2 regions of the Thermanaerosceptrum fracticalcis genome follow, and region 2 is predicted to be linked to the other one. Evidence: a T-box and tRNA genes for the amino acid it is inferred to sense, from the RefSeq annotation. Region 2 holds a T-box; the other holds one or more tRNA genes.

Region 1 (10,444 bases), 1.7 Mb from region 2:
TCCTTCCAATTTACCATTATAGTAACTGTAATAAACCCGGTAACTTTCTGCCTCGCTTTCCTCTGCATAACGCAGTTCATTTAATCCCGTCAACCTGCTGTAATCAACGGTAGGAACCCCATTATAGAGATATGTATAAGTGGGATCAGCCGGTATCCAGCCATAACCAGGCAGGTAGTATTCCACCCACATATGACCCGGAAGCTTCTGACCGCTTTCGTCGGCAATAGTCACCTGGGGTTGGCTTATAGTTCCCATCCACCCGGCCACAGTGCGGCTTGGTACCCCTACAGCCCGCAGAAGGGCTACCATTAAATCAGAGTAATCCTCACAGACCCCGATCCCTGTTTGCAATGCGGAGAGAGCCCCCTTATTGGCAGGATCTGTGGGTTTATCGGCATAATGCATATGGCTGTTCAAAAAAGCAAAAATCTTTTTGGCTTTAAGAAAAGGATTGGTTTCCCCTCCGGTTATCTCCTTGGCTTTCTTGATGATTAGGGGATTATCGCTCTCGATGCCCGGTGCCGGCTTCAAATAAGGAATCAATGCCGGCTCCAGGGGCTTATAACTTTCTATTTTCCCAGGATCAATGGTAAAACTAATCTTACCCACGCGGTAAACTTGCTGGATACTTAAGCTTTTTTTTTCACCTGGCTTAATAGCCGCAATATTAAACTTACCGGTGCGATTGCCTTTCAGGTCTGTAGTGATTTCCAGGGGCTCTTGTGAGTATTTGGTGGCTATCAAATGGGAATAGGGCATGTTTTTCGTTAAATAGACATTGGGTAATGTTATGGCAAGATTAATATCCCGGGCAGTCGATGTGCCCACGTTTTTAAAGTAATAAGTAGTGGTCACCTGGTAATAGGTTTGATCTTTTATGCTATAGGATAATTCTGCTGCCTGTACATGAAGAGAGATGAAAAGTAAAAAGATTAGAATGATTATTGTTGCTCTTTTTTTCATGCTGTCCTCCACTTAACTCAGCTAAAACTAGGTGCTTAGGGAATGTTTATTAAAATTCTCCCGCAGTTGTCGCAGCGCTGTAAAGTTTTACCCTCTTTGATGCGCAGGACTAAAACCGAGGGGATACTGATGTGGCAGCCTGAACAAGTCCCCCCTTTGATTTTTGCCACGGCATTCCTGGGAAAACGCCTTTCCGTTTCCGTATAAAGCCGTAATGTCTCAGGACTTAATTGCTCCTCGATTTCCTCCCTCTTTAGTTTTAGTTCGGCAAGTTTAAAATCCAGCTGGCTTACGGCTTTCTTATACTCCTTCACACCCTCGTTATATTCTTTCTTCAGGGATTTAATAATTTCCTTCACCTGCTCTTGTTTCTTCTTGAGGTTTTCTATCTCATTCAGTACCTCCATGTAACGGTTTTCACTCTTATTCACTTCTTCTTCCATTTTGATCAGAGATTGCTGTAAACTTAATAATTCTTTTAAAGACCCGCCTTTGGCCTGGTACAACTTATCCTTACTTCCCTGGGCCTGTTTGGTGATCCTCGCTACTTCTGTATCAAGCTTGGTAGCCTTAGCCTCTGCCCCGGCAAGGAGGTTACCCAGTTTGCTGCTTTCTTCTTCCGCTCTTTTAATGCTGTCCTGCAGTTGTTTTAAGCGAACCACCAGAGACTTTAATCCTTCTTTTTTCTGCAGGACATACTCTTCCTGGGCGATTGCTTGCAAATCCCATATTAATCTTGCTTGTTCCATACTACCTCTCCTCTCTTGATGATCTTAAAAAAAATAAAAGGACAGGAAATAACTTCCCATCCTATAAATAACGAAAAGGATCTGTATTGATCCGGGAAACAAAAACCTGTACATCCTCCTTAGCCAGCTGCTGGCGGAGGAAATCGGCCAATACATCAACAACAGGCTGTTCTGTGGCAAAATGGCCGCCGTCCACCAGTGCCAGGTCCTGAGAAAGAGCTTCCTGGGCCTCATGGTACTTGATATCTCCAGTTAACAAAACCTGGACACCGGCAAAAACGGCCTGGGCAATAAAAGAAGCGCCGCTTCCCCCGCATAAGGCAATTTTACGGACGGTTTTATGCAAATCGCCGCAATAACGGACATGAGATATCCCCAGGGATTCTTTCACGAGTTCAATAAAATCTGCTAGGGATAAGGGTGCAGCCAAATAACCCACTCTCCCCAAACCTGCCTGCTTACCGGGGTTGGCCAGGGGATAGATGTCATAAGCCACTTCTTCATAGGGATGTGCTTTGAGCATAGCTTTCACGACTTTAGAAAGAATTTCTTCCGGAACAATGGTCTCCAGGCGAATTTCCTCAACATATTCCAGTTTACCCTGCTCACCGATAAAAGGATTGGTGCCGGACAAGGGCCGGAAAGTCCCCGTGCCTTTTAACTGGAATGTACAGTCGGAGTAATTACCGATCCACCCTCCTCCTGCCACAGAAATGGCCTCACGAACCTTTTCCACGTAATCCAGGGGCACGAATACCACCAGTTTAAAGAGTTTCTGCTGCCAGCCGGAGGAGAGTATTGTTACATCCTGGAGCTTGAGTTTTTGGGCCAAAACATCATTTACACCACCCCAGGTCGAATCCAGGTTGGTATGAGCAGTATAGAGAACCAGCCGGTTTTCCACAATCCTGGCAATAAGGCGGCCCAAAGGCAAATCAGTCCTGATGTTTTTAAGGGGTTTGAAAAGGGGCGTATGGTGCACAACAAGCATGTCTGCGCCCAGGCTGAGGGCTTCATCAAGGACTTCTAGGTTCAAATCCAGGGAGACAAAAATCTTCCTTACCTCCTGGGCCGGGTCGCCTATCTGCAGGCCGATATTATCCCAGTCCTCGGCCAAGTATTTGGGTGCAAATTTTTCAATTAACTGTGCTACTGTTTGGCAGCGAACAACCATTCCTGTAACCCCTTTGCCATGTGGATTTTTCTCGTAAATTCATTTACTTTTACTCTACTCTCTTGATTTTGAGATTTCGCCAACTGCTTGAGTATTTCCTGCATCGCTTCTATATCTTTCTGTAAAACTTCCTGCAGTAAAGGGTGTCTCATCTTGATTAAGAGAGGCCCATAATGAATTTCTTCTTCCGTGAGGGCCGTTCTTTCCCCTTTTTCCGCAGCAATTACCACAAAAAGTCTTTTATCTTCGTAAATAATATCCTCTCCGGTAATCACCCAGTTATGCTCCGACAGCCACCTGCGAACTACGTCAGCTCCGTTCATGGGCTGGAAAATCATTTTTTTCAGTTTTTCCACTACTTGAGGAGAATTCTCTAAAATGTCCCTGCCGGTACTTCCTCCCATCCCGGCAATAATCACCACATCTACCTCACCCGGCATAAGCGCTGTCAGCCCGTCGCCCCGCCGTATTTCTACCTGTTCCGCCACATTGTAGGCCCTCACGGTACGGCAGGCCGCCTGGTATGGTCCTTCATGAACATCCACGCCTATGACAAAGGAAGCAATCCCTTCTTTCACCAAATAACAGGGGAGAAAAGCATGGTCCGTACCGATATCTGCCACCCTGGAACCCTGCGGCACCAAACGGGCCAGGGCCAGTAAACGCTGGGATAAATTGAGCACGTTATTACCTCTTTCTTTCAATGAAGTAGTACACCACTACCCTGAAAGTAATCCTCAGAATAAGGAATTTGCCATAAAAGTTCCATATTGGAGCATAGCGAAACAGACTTTGCGAAGTGAGGATGAAAAATCAGAGGGGCATTCATATGGTCAGACCCCACCCTCAACATTCCATAAATGGAATGTTGAGGGTGGTCTGATTTCGACGACACAGGATGTGCCTAATGCCGCCAGTGGCCGGATGCCATAACTGGCGGCGAACCTTAGTTTTTCTTTAGTCTGTTCTATGCGGAGATTCTGGAACGAGGTGGAAAATTCTTTCTCTATCTTCTGGGCGATAGTTCCCAGGTAAAAGTCCATTAATCATCCTGGCAGATGATATCTCCGGGACGGGAAACGCTGCCCCGGGGTAAAAAATTTTTTTTGCAGTTCCCGGTCCTTTTGTAGTATATCACTATATTTGCGGATAATTTCTACCAGGTGATGACTGGCTGGGAAACCCTGGGCATAATCTATGGTCGGGGCAAATAAATATGCCAAACTCTTGGTGGCGAATCGCTCATAAATTTCCTGCCAGGCGTGGACACAACCGGGTACAGAAAGAAGACATCCCCGCCCATGCCGCAAGCATAGGGCTACACCACATTGAGAACGACATTAACCGTAATGGCAGCTTCCATGGCATTAAACCATACCAAGTTTACCCATGACCACAGGACGATGCATAGAGATCCCCCTCTAGTCTACCCGTTTTACCCGTTACCCGGCTTCATCATGCTTATTATATCATAAAAAAGTCTTAATTTAGGGTCACGCTTGCGTAAGTGCATAATTACTTCACCAGTTGATAAATGACAGAACATTGTCGCAAACAAAAGCAATGCGACAGTAGAACCGTCCCCGTTGTCGCGCACAAAAAGCACCATGCATGAGCATGGTGCTATGTTTTGTTTAAAGATGGTGGGCGATGACAGGATCGAACTGCCGACATCCTGCTTGTAAGGCAGGCGCTCTCCCAGCTGAGCTAATCGCCCAATTTAGTTGGTGGGCCCACCTGGGATCGAACCAGGGACCAACCGGTTATGAGCCGGTTGCTCTACCGCTGAGCTATAGGCCCGGTCAATCTCCATCGGAGACAATGATTATTGTATAATAATTTTCCGCAGCGGTCAATAGTAATTTAATCCAAATAATCTTTTAATTTGCGGCTGCGGCTGGGGTGACGAAGTTTTCTTAAGGCTTTGGCTTCTATTTGCCTGATTCTTTCCCGGGTAACGCCAAATTCCTGGCCTACTTCTTCCAGGGTGCGGGCCCGCCCGTCATCGAGACCAAAACGTAAACGGAGGACTTTTTCTTCCCGGGGAGTTAATGTCTCCAGAACTTCTTCCAACTGTTCCTTGAGGAGAATAAAGGAGGCCGCTTCGGCAGGTGCCGGTGCATCTTCATCCTCAATAAAATCGCCTAAATGACTGTCTTCTTCTTCGCCAATGGGCGTTTCCAGGGATACAGGTTCCTGGGCAATTTTTAGAATTTCCCTCACCCTTTCCACAGGAATATCCATCTCTTTGGCGATTTCCTCAGGTGATGGCTCCCGGCCTAACTCTTGCAACAATTGACGTGAAACCCTAATGAGCTTGTTGATGGTTTCCACCATATGCACAGGAATACGAATGGTCCGGGCCTGGTCAGCAATGGCTCTGGTAATGGCCTGCCTAATCCACCAGGTAGCGTAAGTACTGAACTTATAGCCTTTCCGGTAATCAAATTTTTCTACCGCTTTGATTAAGCCCAGGTTACCTTCCTGGATCAAATCTAAAAACAACATGCCCCTACCTACATAGCGCTTGGCGATACTGACCACAAGCCGCAAGTTGGCTTCAGCCAAACGACGCTTGGCTTCCTCATCTCCCTGCTCCATCCTCTTAGCTAATTCCACTTCCTCTTCAGCTGAGAGCAGGGGAACCCGGCCAATTTCCTTTAAGTACATGCGTACAGGGTCATCAATGCCAACACCCTCAGGTACGGAAAGATCAATTTCAATCTCCCCATCCTCAACTTCCGGGTGGTCATCCATAACCTCCGGCTCATGTGCATCGCCGAAAGATTCAATATCAGCAGAATCAGGCACCACATCAATACCCATGGAACCGAGGTGTTCATAAACCTCGTCTATCTGTTCAGGGGTCATTTCCACACCCTGTAGAGTATCCATTATTTCACGGTAGGTTAAAATACCGCGTTTTTTGCCTTTCTGGATAAGTTCTTTCACGCCATTAATTTTTAGTTGTTCTATGTCTTTTTCAGTTTTCAAACCCATTCCCCCCCTTCCGTAGGGTAGCTATTAATCTCTGTTTATGGATAACCAATTGTTGGATGTGAGCCATCAACTCTTGGGATTTGCTGATATCACCCTTTTGTTCACATTGAATCATAAGGTTGCTTTTTTCCTGGATTTTTCTATTAATATATTCAAGTTCTAAAATTGTAAGACAGTCTCTTAAGGCACGTTCCCAATCTTGGGGCAGTTCATCGGCCATCAGTATTTCTGCCAGGATTTCCTGGCTTTCTTTGGCTTCCAAAAAGGCCATTAAATCATTGGCCTTTATATTATGACCAGCCTGACGCATAACTAAATTCAGCTGATAAATTTCTTTTAAAGAATTATGGGTAAAAAGCTCTATCCCACCGGCTTCTTCAATTTGCGGGGTGATTTCCGGAATCTCTACTGCCAGGCGGATGAGAGTTCTCTCCGCCTTTGCGGTGGCCGAAACGGCAACGAATTTATTCTTACTCAATTTGAGGTTTCTATCCCCTGTATTTGGCCCAGCCTCTCCCTGCTGGTATTTCCTGATCTCGGCATGAATAGCTACCTCGGGAAAGCCAAGCTTATCGGCCAACAACTGGATAAAACCTTGCCTGGCTACGGGACTCTGTACCTTATGAAGGTCGGGTATGAGTCCCTGCACCACCTGGATTTTACCATTTACGGTACTAGCATCGTATTTTTCCAGCATTTTCTGCAGTTTATATTCTAAAAGGGGGAGGGCTTCCTGTATTCTTTTTAAAAATGCCTCTCTACCCTGTTTGTTAAGAAATTCATCGGGGTCTTTGCCGTCAGGTATGGTTACGACGGAAACATGACAGCCTAATTGCCGGAGAATATCGAGGCCCCGCAGGGTGGCCTCCTGTCCTGCACTGTCGGCATCAAAACAGGTGGCGGTATTATAGGTGTAACGCATCATCATTCTAGCCTGTTCAGTAGTGAGGGCTGTACCCAAAGTCGCCACAGCATTACTAATCCCGTGCTGGTGAGCAGTGATTACATCCATATAACCTTCCATAATGATGACCTGATCCTGAGTGCGGATGGGTCCCTTGGCTAGATTCAGACCATACAGAAATCTCCCTTTACTAAAAAGCGGCGTATCCGGGGAATTTAAGTACTTAGGTAAAGAATCATCCAATACCCGGCCGCCGAAGCCCACGACACGTCCTCGTTCGTCACAAATAGGAAACATCAACCTGTTACGGAAACGGTCAATGAGATTGCCATTTTGGGCTTTACTTGCCAATCCCAAAATAAGCAGTTCCTCAGGTAAAACCTTTTTATCCAATAACAAACGGGTTAGCTGGTCCCAAGCTTGTGGGGCGTAACCCAGGAGGAATTTTTCACAACTATCTTGGCTCAGTCCCCGCCTCTCCAGATAAAGCAGTGCTTCTTTACCGGCTCCTTCAAATAAGAGGCGATGGTAATATTGTGTCACAAATTCATTGATTTCATAGTAGCGCTGCTTCTTCTTTTCTTGCCTGGCTTTTTCAGGTGAAACGTCATTCTCGGGCATGGTAATCCCGCAGCGTTTGGCTAAATACAGTACAGCTTCGGGATAGCTGAGACTATTTTTTTCCATGAGGAAAGAAAAAACGTTGCCGCCTTTACCACAGCCAAAGCAATGGTAAATTTGTTTCTGGGGTGAAACCACAAAGGAAGGAGTTTTCTCCTGATGGAAAGGACATAAGCCAATAAAATTGTTGCCCTGTTTTCTTAAAGGTAAATATTCACGGATAATTTCCACAATATCTACCCGGTGCCGCAGGTCACTTATAAACTCTTCGGGAATTCGTCCTGACATGACCCGGTCACCACCCCATCATCAGTTGATATTGTTTTCGCCATATCTATTATTTTTTCCTGCTTTTTCGCAAAGTTTTAGACTGAAAGGAAACCTAGAAATGAATGAAAACAATTGTCATTTATTCGAGAAACACAAAGAAATTCCTTCTTTTTTATTAGAAAAATAGTATTAAATTGTTTTTACCTATTATTCTTGCATTACTTGTAAATTATTCCTTTAAAATTTCGCCTTCAGTAAGGAGCGGGGTAAAATCAGGTCCTTAAACACAGCAACACAGTAGTTATCAGTCATACCGGAAATGTAGTCGGCAACTCCCCGGTCTACGCCCTCCTCCCGGGCAATCTGCACGTAAAAATCAGGCATTTTCTCCGGGTTTTTCCGGTAATAGTTAAAAACAAACTCCACCACATACATGGCTTTTTCTCTTTCCAAACGGCAGAGCGGTCCTTTATAAACATGCTCAAACATAAACTTGCGGAGCCCCTGTAAGGCCCTATCCACCCTGGGCCCTAACGTTATCTTAAGTTCTCCCTTCTCAAGTTTTTTCCTGCTATGCTCGATCAAATCCAGAACCAGGGTAGCTATACGTTCACCATGGCTGTGTCCCAGGATTTCCAGGTATTCCCCGGGGAGATCTTCTTTCGTTAAAACACCTGCCCTGATGCTGTCGTCAATATCATGCTGGACATAAGCAATCTTATCTGCGTAGCGTACAACCTGACCTTCCAGGGTAGCGGGAACCTGCTCTTTGGTAGCAAACCCGCTGTGGTGTAATACGCCATCCAGTACTTCCCTGGATAAATTGAGGCCGCAGCCTCTTTTACCCTGTTCAATCCGGGTAAGTACCCGCACACTGTTTTCATTATGGCGAAAACCACCCGGCAATAACATATTAAGAACCTCTTCCCCCGTATGGGAAAAGGGAGTATGCCCTACATCATGACCCATGGCAATGGCTTCGATCAGATCCAGGTTTAAGCGGAGAGCAGCCCCCACGGTTTTAGAAATCTGATTCACTTCCAGGGTATGGGTTAAACGGGTGCGATAATGGTCATTCTCGGGAGAGATATAGACTTGCGTCTTATGTTTTAAACGCCGGAAGGATTTTGAATGAATAATACGGTCGCGGTCCCTCATATAACAGGTACGCAAAGGATCAGGTTCTTCGTCAATGACCCGGCCGCGGCTGTCACGGGAGCGCATGGCGTAGGAAGCAAGGGTCAATTCTTCCAGCTGCTCTATTTCGTCGCGTATGGACATAAAGCCTCCACCACAAAATAATCTTATTTCTTAATTACACTAAAGTCCCCCAAAATCCTTCTTTTTAGTAAAGCATCCACAACTCAAAATCCCCCGGAAAGCGGGATGGGAGAAAAATGTGTTAGGCCCCACTTAACAGTGGGGCCTAACTTCTAGCCATGTTTGATTTTAGCCTGGGCTGCAGCCAGGCGGGCGATGGGCACACGGAAAGGAGAACAGCTTACATAATCCAGGTTCAACAGGTGGCAGAATTCAATGGAACTGGGTTCCCCCCCGTGCTCACCGCAGATACCCACCTTGAATCCTGGCTTTTTCTCCCGGCCTCCTTTAACGGCCAACTCCATTAATTTTCCTACACCTTCCCGGTCCAGGACAATAAAGGGATTGCTGGTAAGAATCTTTTTCTCCAGGTAATGGTTCATAAACTTCCCTTCGGCGTCATCACGGCTGAAGCCAAGGGTTGTCTGCGTTAAGTCATTGGTACCGAAGGCAAAAAAGTCAGCGACTTCCGCAATTTCTCCCGCTGTAAGACAAGCCCTGGGCAGTTCAATCATAGTCCCTACTGTATATTCAAACTTCAGCCCTGTTTCTTTCATAACTTCTTGGGCTACCTCTTCCACATCACGGCGTAAGATAGCCAGCTCGTTCTTGTCAATCACCAGGGGTATTTCCACTTCGGGAATGACCTTGAAGCCCTCCCGGGTCAGGCGGACAACAGCCTGGAAAATGGCCCGGGCCTGCATCCGGTAAATCTCGGGATAGCTAATACCCAGACGGCAGCCCCGGTGACCCAACATGGGGTTAAATTCGTGGAGGGTTCTCGCTTTTCGTAAAATATTCTCCAACTTAGACAACTCTTCCGGGTCTCCGTTGTTCATTTTAAGCTGGGTTATTTCTACCACCAGTTCCTCTATATTAGGCAGGAACTCATGGAGGGGAGGATCCAGGAGACGGATGGTGACGGGATAGCCGCTCATTACTTTGAGTATCCCGTAAAAGTCCTCTTCCTGCATGGGTAGGAGCTTTTCTAAAGCTTTTTCCCTTTCGGGGTAAGTTTCGGCCATAATCATTTCCTGGACGATAGGAATCCGGTCCGGTGCCATAAACATATGCTCCGTACGGCAGAGACCGATGCCTTTAGCCCCAAATTCCCTGGCCTTGGCGGCATCCTGGGGATTATCGGCATTGGCTCTTACCCCAAGTACGCGTATCTCATCGGCCCAGGTCAGGAGTTTTTGAAATTCCCCGCTCAACTCGGGGTCTATGAGCTTAACCTCACCCAACATAACGGCGCCCGTACTGCCATCCAGGGAGATAATATCGTGTTCTTTAATGACTATATCATCGACACGGGCTGTTTTACCTTCGTAATCAATTTTCAGGCTTTCACAGCCACAGACACAGCATTTGCCCATACCCCGGGCTACAACGGCCGCGTGGCTGGTCATGCCGCCGCGGCTGGTGAGAATACCCTGCGCC
Region 2 (10,444 bases):
AATCATCGTTCTACCTCAGGAAAACAAAAAAGACCTGGAGGATATCCCGGCTAACATTAAGCGTGGCTTAGAATTTGTCCTGGTAGAAAATATGGACGAAGTTTTAAAAATTGCTTTGGAGGAGAAAAATGAAGATAACCACAGCTGATTTTACCATCAGCGCTGTGAGTCCTAAGCAGTACCCCGCATCTCAGGACCCGGAGATTGCCCTGGTAGGCCGTTCCAATGTGGGCAAATCTTCGTTAATTAATAAGTTTCTTAATAGAAAAGGCTTAGCCCGTACCAGCAGTCAACCAGGGAAAACCCAGACCCTCAACTTCTACCACATCAATAAAGCCTGGTACTTTGTGGACCTGCCTGGCTATGGTTTTGCCAGGGTGTCTAAAGAGTTAAAAGCACGCTGGGGAAAATTTATTGAGGAATATCTTAGAGAGCGCCGGCAACTGGTGGGTGTCATCCAGATTATCGATATCCGCCATCCTCCTACTAAAGACGATCTTGCCATGTATGAATGGCTGGTACATTACCAGTTACCCACTTTAATCGTGGCCACAAAGGCCGATAAAATATCCCGGGGACAATGGTTATCCCATGTTAAAACAATTAAAACTGAGTTGAAACTAGATTCCCAAGTACCCTTAATTGTCTTTTCTTCCGAAACGGGTACGGGGCTGGAGGAGTTACACCGGTGGGTTGAGGAACGGATGGACCGCTGCGCCGATTACCGAAGAGCGACTTCTGACTTCTGACTTCCGACTACTGTACTGATATCCTTACTGGATTTGCCCACTATAAATGAAACAGGCAGGTACATGAATAACCCGCCTGTTTTTTTATTTTTCTTTAAGAATATATTAATGACATATCTTAGCTTCAAGAAAGAACAGTAAGACTAATCATTAGAACATCGGAAATCGGATAGCGGAAGTCGAAGCGGCGCAGCCGCATATTTATTCCTTCAGTTCGGCCAGGAGCATACCCGTTAAAACGAGGGCAGCTCCCCATACAGCCTGGCCGGTAAGAATTTCCCCCCCGAAATACCACGCGAAGAAGGCCCCGAAGACGGGCTCTGTGGCAAAGATGATGGCCGTACGGGCGGGGGAGGTATATTGCTGGACCCGGTTTTGAATAAGGATGGCCAGGGAAGTAGCCGGGATGGCGGTTAAGCCTAAGGCAATCCAGAGATCTTTTCGCCAGGTGATCTGCCAGGTTTCCTGGGGAAGGAAAAAAGTAAGTATTAAACTTAATAAGGCTACGAAGCCTATCTGAGTAACGGTCAGGATGGTTGTATCCTGATGGGGGGCAAAGATACCGATGGTGATAATGTGCAGGGCAAAGGAAACGGCGCAGAGAAGGATCAGCAGGTCTCCCGGATGAAAGCTTAAATGTTCATCCAAAGTCATGAGACCCAGTCCCAGGCTCGCTGCCAGGGCTCCACCCAGCACGTAAAGATTGGGATATTTCTTGCTAATAAAGATACTGAGAAGCGGTACCAGCACTACGGATAAACCCGTAATAAAACCAGCGTTGGCAGCGCTGGTATACTGGAGTCCCACTGTTTGAAAGGCGTAACCTCCGAAGAGGAATAAACCGATAATAACTCCGGCCCTAAGATTGCGCCTCTTTAAAAGTTCCTTTTCAGGCCTGTAAATAAGAAGGAGAAAGAGAAAAGCCAGGGTAAAACGGATGGTAATAAAAACAAAGGGAGAAATGCCACCCAGGGCATTTTTTACGGTAATAAAGGTGGCTCCCCAGGTAGCGGCCACGCCCAGTAAAAGTAAATCAGCCTGCCATGGGGCAAGTTTAGTCATCTATTCTGTCCCTCCTCGCTAACACATATATTTTTCCATAGGCCGGGGAGGGAGTCAAGATACAAGGTTTTTAATTGGTCCGGTACTTATCAAGGGCTTTCCGGGCAAAGGTATTGTCTATTAAACCATTGATATTTAGTTTGGCGTTAAGTTCTTTACTTTCCAGCATGAGTTTCTGGATTTTTTCCATACCGGTTTCACTGACAAGGGGAGTATCCGGCCATAAGCCCAGGGTCTTGTAACGGCTTATTCCCCTTAAAAGGGTACTTTCTTTTTCCTGGGGGAAATATTTTTGGGCGATTGCCTGGAGTTCCTCGGGGGAATGCATGTTGGTCCAGTGCAGTCCCCGCCAGTAGGCATTGAGAAACTTTTGGCAGAGGGCACTGTGTTTTTTCACATATTCGGGAGTGGCCATTACAGTAGCATAGGGTAAAGCATCTGGAAAATCATCCGCCGAAGATACCACTAATCCCGCATTCTCTTTTTCTAACCCAGAAGCCCAAGGTTCCATGGCCAGGAGGTAATCGCCGGTTCCTGCCCGATAAGTCCCGGTGAAGGTCTTGTAATTTAGATTTTGGATGATATGAACGTTAATCAGAGGCTTGAGGTTTTGTTTGCGCAGCGTCTGTTCAAAAATCATTTCGGGGAGAGAGCCTGCGCTTTCACCGATTACCACCTTGCCCTTTAGTTTCTGCCAGTGGAAAGGTTCTTCTGCTTTCCGGGCTACTAACATATGACCGTTTTTTTGTATTAACTGGGCTAGATGAATGGTTTCTTGCTTCTTCTTTTGCTGGAGATAATAAAAACTTAGCTCCGGTCCCGCCAGGAGGAGATGGGTTTCCCCGTTAAACAGTTTAGTATAGCCCGTATTACTGTCCCAGGCGGTTTCCAGGCTAACGTTCAGTCCCTCGTCCCGGAAATAGCCAAGCTCTATGGCGGTATAGAGGGGAAGAAAGACCAGGGAATGTACCACTTCCGTTACTTTTATATCAGCAACCGGCACATCTTTTTTCGGTAAGGGGGCAGGTTCCGTACTGCTGCAGGAGCAGGTGGCTGTTAACAATAATAAGAGAATAAGAATGCATATGGCCAGTCTGTGTTTAGACACCATACCACCTCCGGATAAATAGACTTTAATATACTTTTTATTTACAAGGAAAAAAGTATATGCCTGTTTTATACCAGTCCGAAAGTATAAATTCGTAGGGCACAAGTCTCCGTACAGCAAGGAAATGTCATACCATGGCACAAACTGCATAAGTATTAGCTAGGTATTCTAGACCGGAGGGGGATTGGTATGAGGAGGGACCTAAGGTTTTGGCGAAAGATTAAACAAGTTCCCGGTTCTTTACAAAGGTTTTATGAGGGACCGGAATACGGCTTAGAGTTAAAGGCTGTCTGGCTGGGTTTCACCACGGCTTTGGGTGTCTGGTTTTGTGCCGTTTGTCTTGGTTTGTTATGGATTATGCTAAAGGGAGCAGGTTCGTACTGGTTTGGGGCTTATGTCTACCTGGTGGGATTACTGGGAGTATTTTTAGGAGGATTGTTCGCCGGCAGCCGGGTCAATAAAAAAGGGTGGCTCCACGGTCTCTGGGTAGGGGTGCTCTTGGGTATGCTGGGGATTATCGTTAATCTGGAACTGGCACCCCAGCTTCTTTCCCTGGCCAGTATGGGCAGGCAACTCCTGGTTTGGTCCCTGTGGGGTCTTACCGGTGGCTATATCGGCAGTTTATTGCTCTACTGGCCGCAAAAAAAATCCATATCCCGGAAGGAGAAAAGACCGGGCGCCTGGTAGAGGTGTAGGCTCACGAGAGCACCCTGCCGGGCTTGTTCCTTGACAAAAGATATGTAAATCGCTAACATAGGAAACAAGGACAAAAACAAGAGAAAACCGGCGCAAGGGAGTAGTAGGTCTATATCCTTTCAGAGAGGTGAATCCGCGGCTGTAAGATTCACTAAGGCAAGTATAGGCCCAAGTCGCCCTGAAGGTGCGGTATTGAACTTCAGTAGATACCGCCGGGTAAGCCCGTTACAGCAAAAGATGAGAGCCCTTTACCGGGAATTAAGGTGGTACCGCGGAACAGCATCCCTTCCGTCCTTTTTTGGAATGGAAGGGATTTCTATTTTAGTTACTAGTTACTAGTTACTAGTTATCAGTTACTAATTACTAGTGAATAATAGCCCTTCTCACCACCAGATTTTTCCGGAATTAGACTTTCTTCAAAAAAAAGCAAACTTAGTAAATAGTTTTAGGGAATTCATCAATAAACACTAATAACTAGCAACTAGCAACTAGTAACTAATCAAGGAGGTAATACTCATGAGTACAAACTTGCCTACTACTTATGATCCTAAGAATGTTGAAGAGAAGTGGTATAAGGTCTGGGAAAACAACGGGTATTTTCACGCCGAGGTTGATAAGACCAGGACGCCCTTTTCTATTGTCATGCCCCCGCCCAACGTTACAGGTTCCTTGCACCTGGGACATGCCCTGGACAATACCCTGCAGGATATCCTCACCAGGTGGCGGCGCATGCAGGGGTACAACACCCTCTGGCTGCCGGGTACCGACCATGCCGGGATTGCCACCCAGGCCAAGGTAGAGGAGCAGCTGGCCAAAGAAGGATTTAGCAAATACGACCTGGGCCGGGAAAAATTCTTAGAAAGGGTCTGGGATTGGAAACACCAGTACGGGAACCGCATCACCCAGCAGCTCAGAAAACTGGGTACATCCTGCGACTGGCAGCGGGAACGCTTTACTCTGGATGAAGGGTGTTCCAAAGCCGTACAGGAAGTCTTTGTCCGCCTTTATGAAAAAGGACTGATTTACCAGGGTAACTATATCATCAACTGGTGCCCCAAGTGCCAGACCACTATTTCCGATATCGAGGTTGAACATGAACCGAAGATAGGTAAAATCTGGCATATCAAGTATCCTGTTATCGATTCCGATGAATACATCGTGGTGGCTACCACCAGGCCGGAGACCATGCTGGGTGATACGGGCGTAGCTGTGCATCCAGAGGATGAGCGCTACCGTCACCTCATTGGCAAAAAAGTCATGCTGCCCCTCATGGACAGGGCTATTCCCATTTTTGCCGACGAATATGTGGATAAAGAATTCGGCAGCGGCGCTGTCAAAGTAACCCCCGCCCATGACCCCAACGATTTTGAAATGGGTTTACGGCACAATCTGGAACAGGTAGTGGTCATGGACCGTGAGGCTTTTATGAACGAGAATGCCGGCAACTACCAGGGCATGAGCCGTTATGAGGCCCGGGAAAGGATTGTCCAGGACTTAAAAGCCATGGGTCTTTTGGTGAAGGTGGAAGAACATGAACATGCCGTAGGCCAGTGCTACCGCTGTGATACCGTGGTAGAGCCCATGATCTCCAAACAGTGGTTTGTCAAAATGAAGCCCCTGGCCGAACCGGCCATCCAGGCCGTTTTAGACGGTAGGACCAGGTTTGTGCCTGAAAGGTTCACTAAAATTTATTTGAACTGGATGGAGAATATCCGTAACTGGTGCATCAGCCGCCAGCTGTGGTGGGGCCATCGCATTCCCGTCTGGTACTGCCAGGACTGTGGAGAAGTCATTTGCGCCAAGGAACCCCCCACATCCTGTAGTAAGTGCGAAAGCTCTCGTTTGGAACAGGATCCCGATGTCCTCGATACCTGGTTCAGTTCGGGGTTATGGCCTTTTTCCACCATGGGCTGGCCGGAGAAAACCGGGGAACTGGAACATTTTTATCCTACTTCGGTACTGGTGACGGGCCGTGATATCATATTTTTCTGGGTAGCCCGCATGATCTTTTCAGCCCTGGAGTTTATGGAAGATGTTCCTTTCAGGGAAGTCTTCATCCATGGTTTGGTCCTGGATGCCCAGGGCCGCAAAATGAGTAAATCCCTGGGGAATGGGGTGGATCCCCTGGAGGTCATTGAGCAGTACGGCGCCGACACCCTGCGCTTTATGCTGATCACCGGCAATACCCCGGGTAATGACCTGCGGTTCCAGTTTGAACGGCTGGAGGCAGCCAGGAACTTTGCCAATAAAATCTGGAATGCCTCCCGGTTCGCCTTAATGAACCTGGCTGATTATGAAGGAGATGACTTCCAGCCTGAATATACCCTGGCCGACCGCTGGATTATGAGCCGTTTCAACCGGGCCGCCAAAGAAGTGACCCGGAACCTGGAACGTTATGACCTGGGGGAAGCAGGCCGTGTCTTGTACGAATTTATCTGGAATGAATTCTGCGACTGGTATATCGAACTCATTAAGCCGCGCCTTTACGGCAAGGAGACGGAAAGCAGCAAGCGTACGGCCCAAATGGTCTTAGCTCACGTCTTACGTAAGACTATGGAGCTTTTGCATCCTTTCATGCCCTTTATCACCGAAGAAATCTGGCAGCACCTGCCCCACCAGGGAGAGACCATCATGCTGGCCCCCTGGCCTGCCCTTGAAGAGGGGCAGTTTGATGAAAAGGCCGAAGAAGACATGATTGTCATTATGGAGGTTATTAAAGCCATCCGTAACTTAAGAAGCGAAATGAATGTTCCACCCGGAAGGAAAGCGGAACTCATTCTTATGGCTCAAAATGACAGTATAACCAAGGCCTTACAGACCGGGGAAAGCTATATCATGACCTTAGCGGGGATCTCCCAGTTGGAAGTTGTTCCAATTAACCCCGTTAAGCCGGAACATGCCGTTACAGCTGTAGTGAGCGGTGTAGAAATCTACCTGCCCCTTAAGGGCCTGGTTGACGTGGAGAAGGAGTTAGCCCGCCTGCAAAAAGAACTGGAAAACCTTCATAAAGAGGTTGCCCGCCTGGCAGGCAAACTGAATAATCCCGGTTTTGTGGAGAAAGCGCCCAAGGATGTTGTGGAAAAGGAAAAAGCCAAACTCCTCGATTACCAGTCTAAGAAAGCGGCCATTGAAGAGAGAATGGCTTCACTGGGGGGTTAGTTTTATGGAATATGCCCGAGCGCTGGAGACTATAGCCAATCTTACGAAGTTCGGTATCAACCTGGGGCTCTCAAGAATAACAAAACTTCTGGCCTTGTTAGGCAATCCCCATGAGGCAGTTCCCGTTGTCCATATTGGAGGCACCAACGGGAAAGGTTCCACTACCGCTATCCTGGCGGCGGTGTTAAAGGAAGCGGGCTACAAGGTGGGGGCTTATACCTCCCCCCACCTCATTTCCTATACTGAGCGATATATGATCAATGGTAACCCTATTGCCGAAGAAGAGTTTGCCCGGCTGGTCAGTGAAGTGGTTCCTTTATCTGAACAAGTGTATACCTCTACCGGTGAATACCCTACGGAATTTGAGGTGTTAACGGCTTTGGCTTTCCTCTACTTTTACCGGGAGAAAGTCGATATACTCCTCCTGGAAGTAGGCATGGGCGGGGACATTGATTCCACCAACGTGGTCTCTTCGCCTCTTTTATCCATCATTACCAATGTGACCCTGGACCACCAGGATTATCTCGGTCCCACACCCCGGGAGATTGCAATAAGAAAGGGCGGCATTATCAAGAAGAACCGTCCTGTGATTACAGCCGCCCAGGATGAAGAAGTACTTAACGTACTGCGTTCTATAGCCCAGGAAAAGAGGGCTCCTTTGTGGGAAGTATTTAAAGAGGTACAGTGGGAAAAGATCAGTGAGGATGAGATAGGCCAGACTTTCCGGGCGCAGACGAAGGAGCAGGATTATGGGGAGCTTTATCTGTCTCTCCAGGGTGACCACCAGCTTGTTAACGGTGCCACAGCCCTCCTGGTCCTGGAAGTCCTCCAGGCCCAGGGATGGAACATTACCCGGGAAAAGATTAAAAAAGGTTTTGCTGCCGCCGCCTGGCCCGGCCGCCTGGAAATCATGGGTCATGATCCCCTGGTGGTCATAGATGGAGCCCATAATGCCGCGGGAATGGAGGCTTTGTCCCGCTGGCTCCGGAATAAACGTCCTCATCATCCGAAAATCATCCTGGTCATCGGTATGCTGGCCGATAAAGACCGGCTGGGAGCAGCCAACTTTTTAGCTTCCCTGGTAGACAAAGTGGTCATTACCAAACCCCTCTCCCCCCGGGCCGGCAACTGGCAGGAATTGGCCTCCTATTTCGGCAAGGAGCCGGGGGATGTTTATATTATTGAAAATCTGAACAGGGCTATAAACCAGGGTTTAGAGGAAGCCCGAGAAAGTGATCTGGTGTTAATTACAGGATCTTTATACCTAATCGGCGAAGCGCGTAAAATTCTCCTCAATAGCTAGAGTTCTAAACCCTATCCCATCCAACATAAAATGTAAGGTGGGATGGAGGTGTTAATGTGCAGCGACAGCCTCATCTAAATAGACTTCTCTCCATATTTCTAGTTGTTAGTGCAGTAGTTGCTGCGTCTTTAGTATTAGGACAGGTTGTTGGGGGCTTTTATCTTGTTAACCTTGCTAAAGATGAGATAGCAACCGTGAACCCAACTAAAAGTGCGGAGCAGGACAGTTCGGGTAAAAAAAAGGTTTTGCGGCTAAAACAATTTAATTATTATACAGTACAAATCGCCGCTTTCAGCCAGCAGGAAGAAGCCCTGGCCTTGGGCAGGAAGCTGGCCGAAAAAAGTTTGCCCGTAGTGATAACCGGAGAGCCTCCTTACAAGGTCTGTTTAGGCTTTGTCAACAATCAGGAAAAATTACTGACTCTCGCCAACAGTATACAGGTTAATGGTCAAAAGTCTATTGTCGTTAAAGGTGAGGTTAATTCTATCGCTTTTAAATTTGCAGCAGAAGATACTTTTGCCGAAAAGGAAATTGCGCCTTTTTTGGGCCGGGTCAGCATCTGCCTGGAGAAGGGATTGTTATTATACGGCAGTACCGATATAAAAGATTATCCGGAAAGTGATTTTAAAGGAAAATTTTCCCTCCTGGTCGGGGAACTGTATGAAGTATCCACCATGGGCTTAAATATTGCCCGCCAGGAGAAAGCCCGTGAGACAACCAAAGGAATACTGATTTTAACGGAAAGGTGTCGGGATTGGGCCAAAAGTTTAGAAGTGTTAAATGGCCAGTGGCAGGAAAAAAACCTTATCCTCAGCCAGCAGCAAGCCCTGGCTCTTGTGGAAGACTATTACAGGTTTTTAGGTAATTCTAACTAATAGAAAGAATATTTAAATAGGAATCTTGTACTACTCTTTGGGCCTATGTTATAATTACTCACAAAGGAGGAGTGGCCTTGAAAACCTTGAAGATTCCTGAAGCAACCATTATTAGATTATCCGTATATTCAAGATATCTGACCCAACTGGATAAGAACGGGATAACTACTATTTCCTCGGGTGAAATTGCTGACGGTGTTGGGGGTACTCCCGCCCAAGTCCGAAAAGACCTGGCCTATTTTGGTGAGTTTGGCACCCGGGGTGTAGGGTACAATGTAAGGGATTTAAACGAACAGATAATTAAGATTCTCGGGCTCTCCAACAAGTGGAACGTAGTCATTGTCGGTGCCGGTAACCTGGGCTCCGCCCTTACCCAGTACAAGGGCTTCCTGGAGAGAGGTTTTAATGTGGTGGCCGTCTTTGATAACGATATTAATAAAGTGGGCTTAAGATTATCGGGTATTCCCATTTATCCCATTGCCCGTGCAGAGGAGATTGTTAAGCAGGAAAGGGTGCAGATTGGCATTATTGCCGTGCCTGCTCCTTACGCTCAGGAGGTAGCCGATACCCTGGTCCAAGCAGGTGTCAAAGCCATTCTTAACTTTGCACCTCGTGTCATCTCCGTGCCTGACGATATAGAGCTGCGTAACGTGGATTTGGCCGTAAACCTGGAAATATTGACCTTTAACTTAGGAATGAATAAGAAATAAGAAAGACGCTTGAATAGGCGTCTTTTTTGCTGCCTAAAACAGGCTTGCGTTAGTGTGTTATTTTAGTAAGTGTAGTACGAAAATAACCCTATCAAATAATCAATATGCTTGTAAGGCAAAAAAGACAATAACGAACTAGCAGATGCAAGTTCATGCATCTGACGGATTAATCCTTCTGGAGGATATAACTGTTAGACAGCTTACTGGACTTCTCTCACCTCCAGACCGAGTTTTTTAGCTTCGGCAATAATTCTTTTTACACGGAATTTTTCCTGTTTTTGTTTAGCTTTTTCAAAGGATGTCTCGTCGTAGTCAACATCTTTCTTCAATAAGTTGTAAATGATCACGAGGAGCTTTCTGGCTAATGCAATGAGAGCTTTCTTGGCCCCGCGGCGTTGTTTTATCTTCCAGTACCAAGACGATAAATAGCTATCGCGTATTCGGGTGATGCACCAGGCAATTTCGCAAAGGATTCGTTTTAGATAGGTGTTGCCATGGGTGGTACGGGTGGACTTTTTTTTCCTGCACTTTCATTATTACCAGGACTTAAGCCCGCCCAGGAACAGATATGTTCCGCGGTTTTGAATCGGCTCATATCAATGCCGATTTCCGCCAAGATTGCAGCAGCGGCGGTTTTGTCAATCCCCGGGATGCCGTCCAGTTGCTCCAGTTGTCTTTGATATTGCTTGAGTTTTTCCTCAAGCTTTTGCTCTACCTGGTGAAGATGCTCGTAGTGCTGATCCAGCCACCCTAGCAAAAGCTTGAGGAACTCCCTTTGGTGA

Evidence for each region. A T-box is a leader RNA that pairs with one kind of tRNA and senses whether it is charged. The one in region 2 lies ahead of BR63_RS15620 (valine--tRNA ligase), so its partner is inferred to be a tRNA-Val.
Region 1: it encodes a tRNA-Val, which carries the amino acid that the T-box ahead of BR63_RS15620 (valine--tRNA ligase) is inferred to sense. The anticodon was not compared.

Annotation. Positions count from the first base shown of each region.
Region 1 covers NZ_CP045798.1:1,351,179-1,361,622, forward strand. The annotation lists gene BR63_RS19490 (stalk domain-containing protein) at 1-966, opposite strand, end outside; gene BR63_RS07140 (zinc ribbon domain-containing protein) at 1,002-1,715, opposite strand; gene BR63_RS07145 (Nif3-like dinuclear metal center hexameric protein) at 1,777-2,889, opposite strand; gene BR63_RS07150 (tRNA (adenine(22)-N(1))-methyltransferase) at 2,865-3,572, opposite strand; gene BR63_RS07155 (hypothetical protein) at 3,723-3,932, opposite strand; gene BR63_RS07160 (gamma-glutamyltransferase) at 3,936-4,199, opposite strand; tRNA gene BR63_RS07165 (tRNA-Val) at 4,531-4,606, opposite strand; tRNA gene BR63_RS07170 (tRNA-Ile) at 4,615-4,689, opposite strand; gene rpoD (RNA polymerase sigma factor RpoD) at 4,753-5,883, opposite strand; gene dnaG (DNA primase) at 5,873-7,702, opposite strand; gene BR63_RS07185 (deoxyguanosinetriphosphate triphosphohydrolase) at 7,922-8,965, opposite strand; gene ppdK (pyruvate, phosphate dikinase) at 9,118-10,444, opposite strand, start outside.
Region 2 covers NZ_CP045798.1:3,061,819-3,072,262, forward strand. The annotation lists gene lon (endopeptidase La) at 1-148, shown strand, start outside; gene yihA (ribosome biogenesis GTP-binding protein YihA/YsxC) at 129-749, shown strand; gene BR63_RS15605 (DMT family transporter) at 951-1,811, opposite strand; gene BR63_RS15610 (ABC transporter substrate-binding protein) at 1,882-2,922, opposite strand; gene BR63_RS15615 (TIGR04086 family membrane protein) at 3,109-3,606, shown strand; T-box leader at 3,697-3,914, shown strand; gene BR63_RS15620 (valine--tRNA ligase) at 4,132-6,774, shown strand; gene BR63_RS15625 (bifunctional folylpolyglutamate synthase/dihydrofolate synthase) at 6,779-8,077, shown strand; gene BR63_RS15630 (SPOR domain-containing protein) at 8,134-8,952, shown strand; gene BR63_RS15635 (redox-sensing transcriptional repressor Rex) at 9,030-9,662, shown strand; partial or broken gene BR63_RS15640 (IS110 family RNA-guided transposase) at 9,863-10,444, opposite strand, start outside.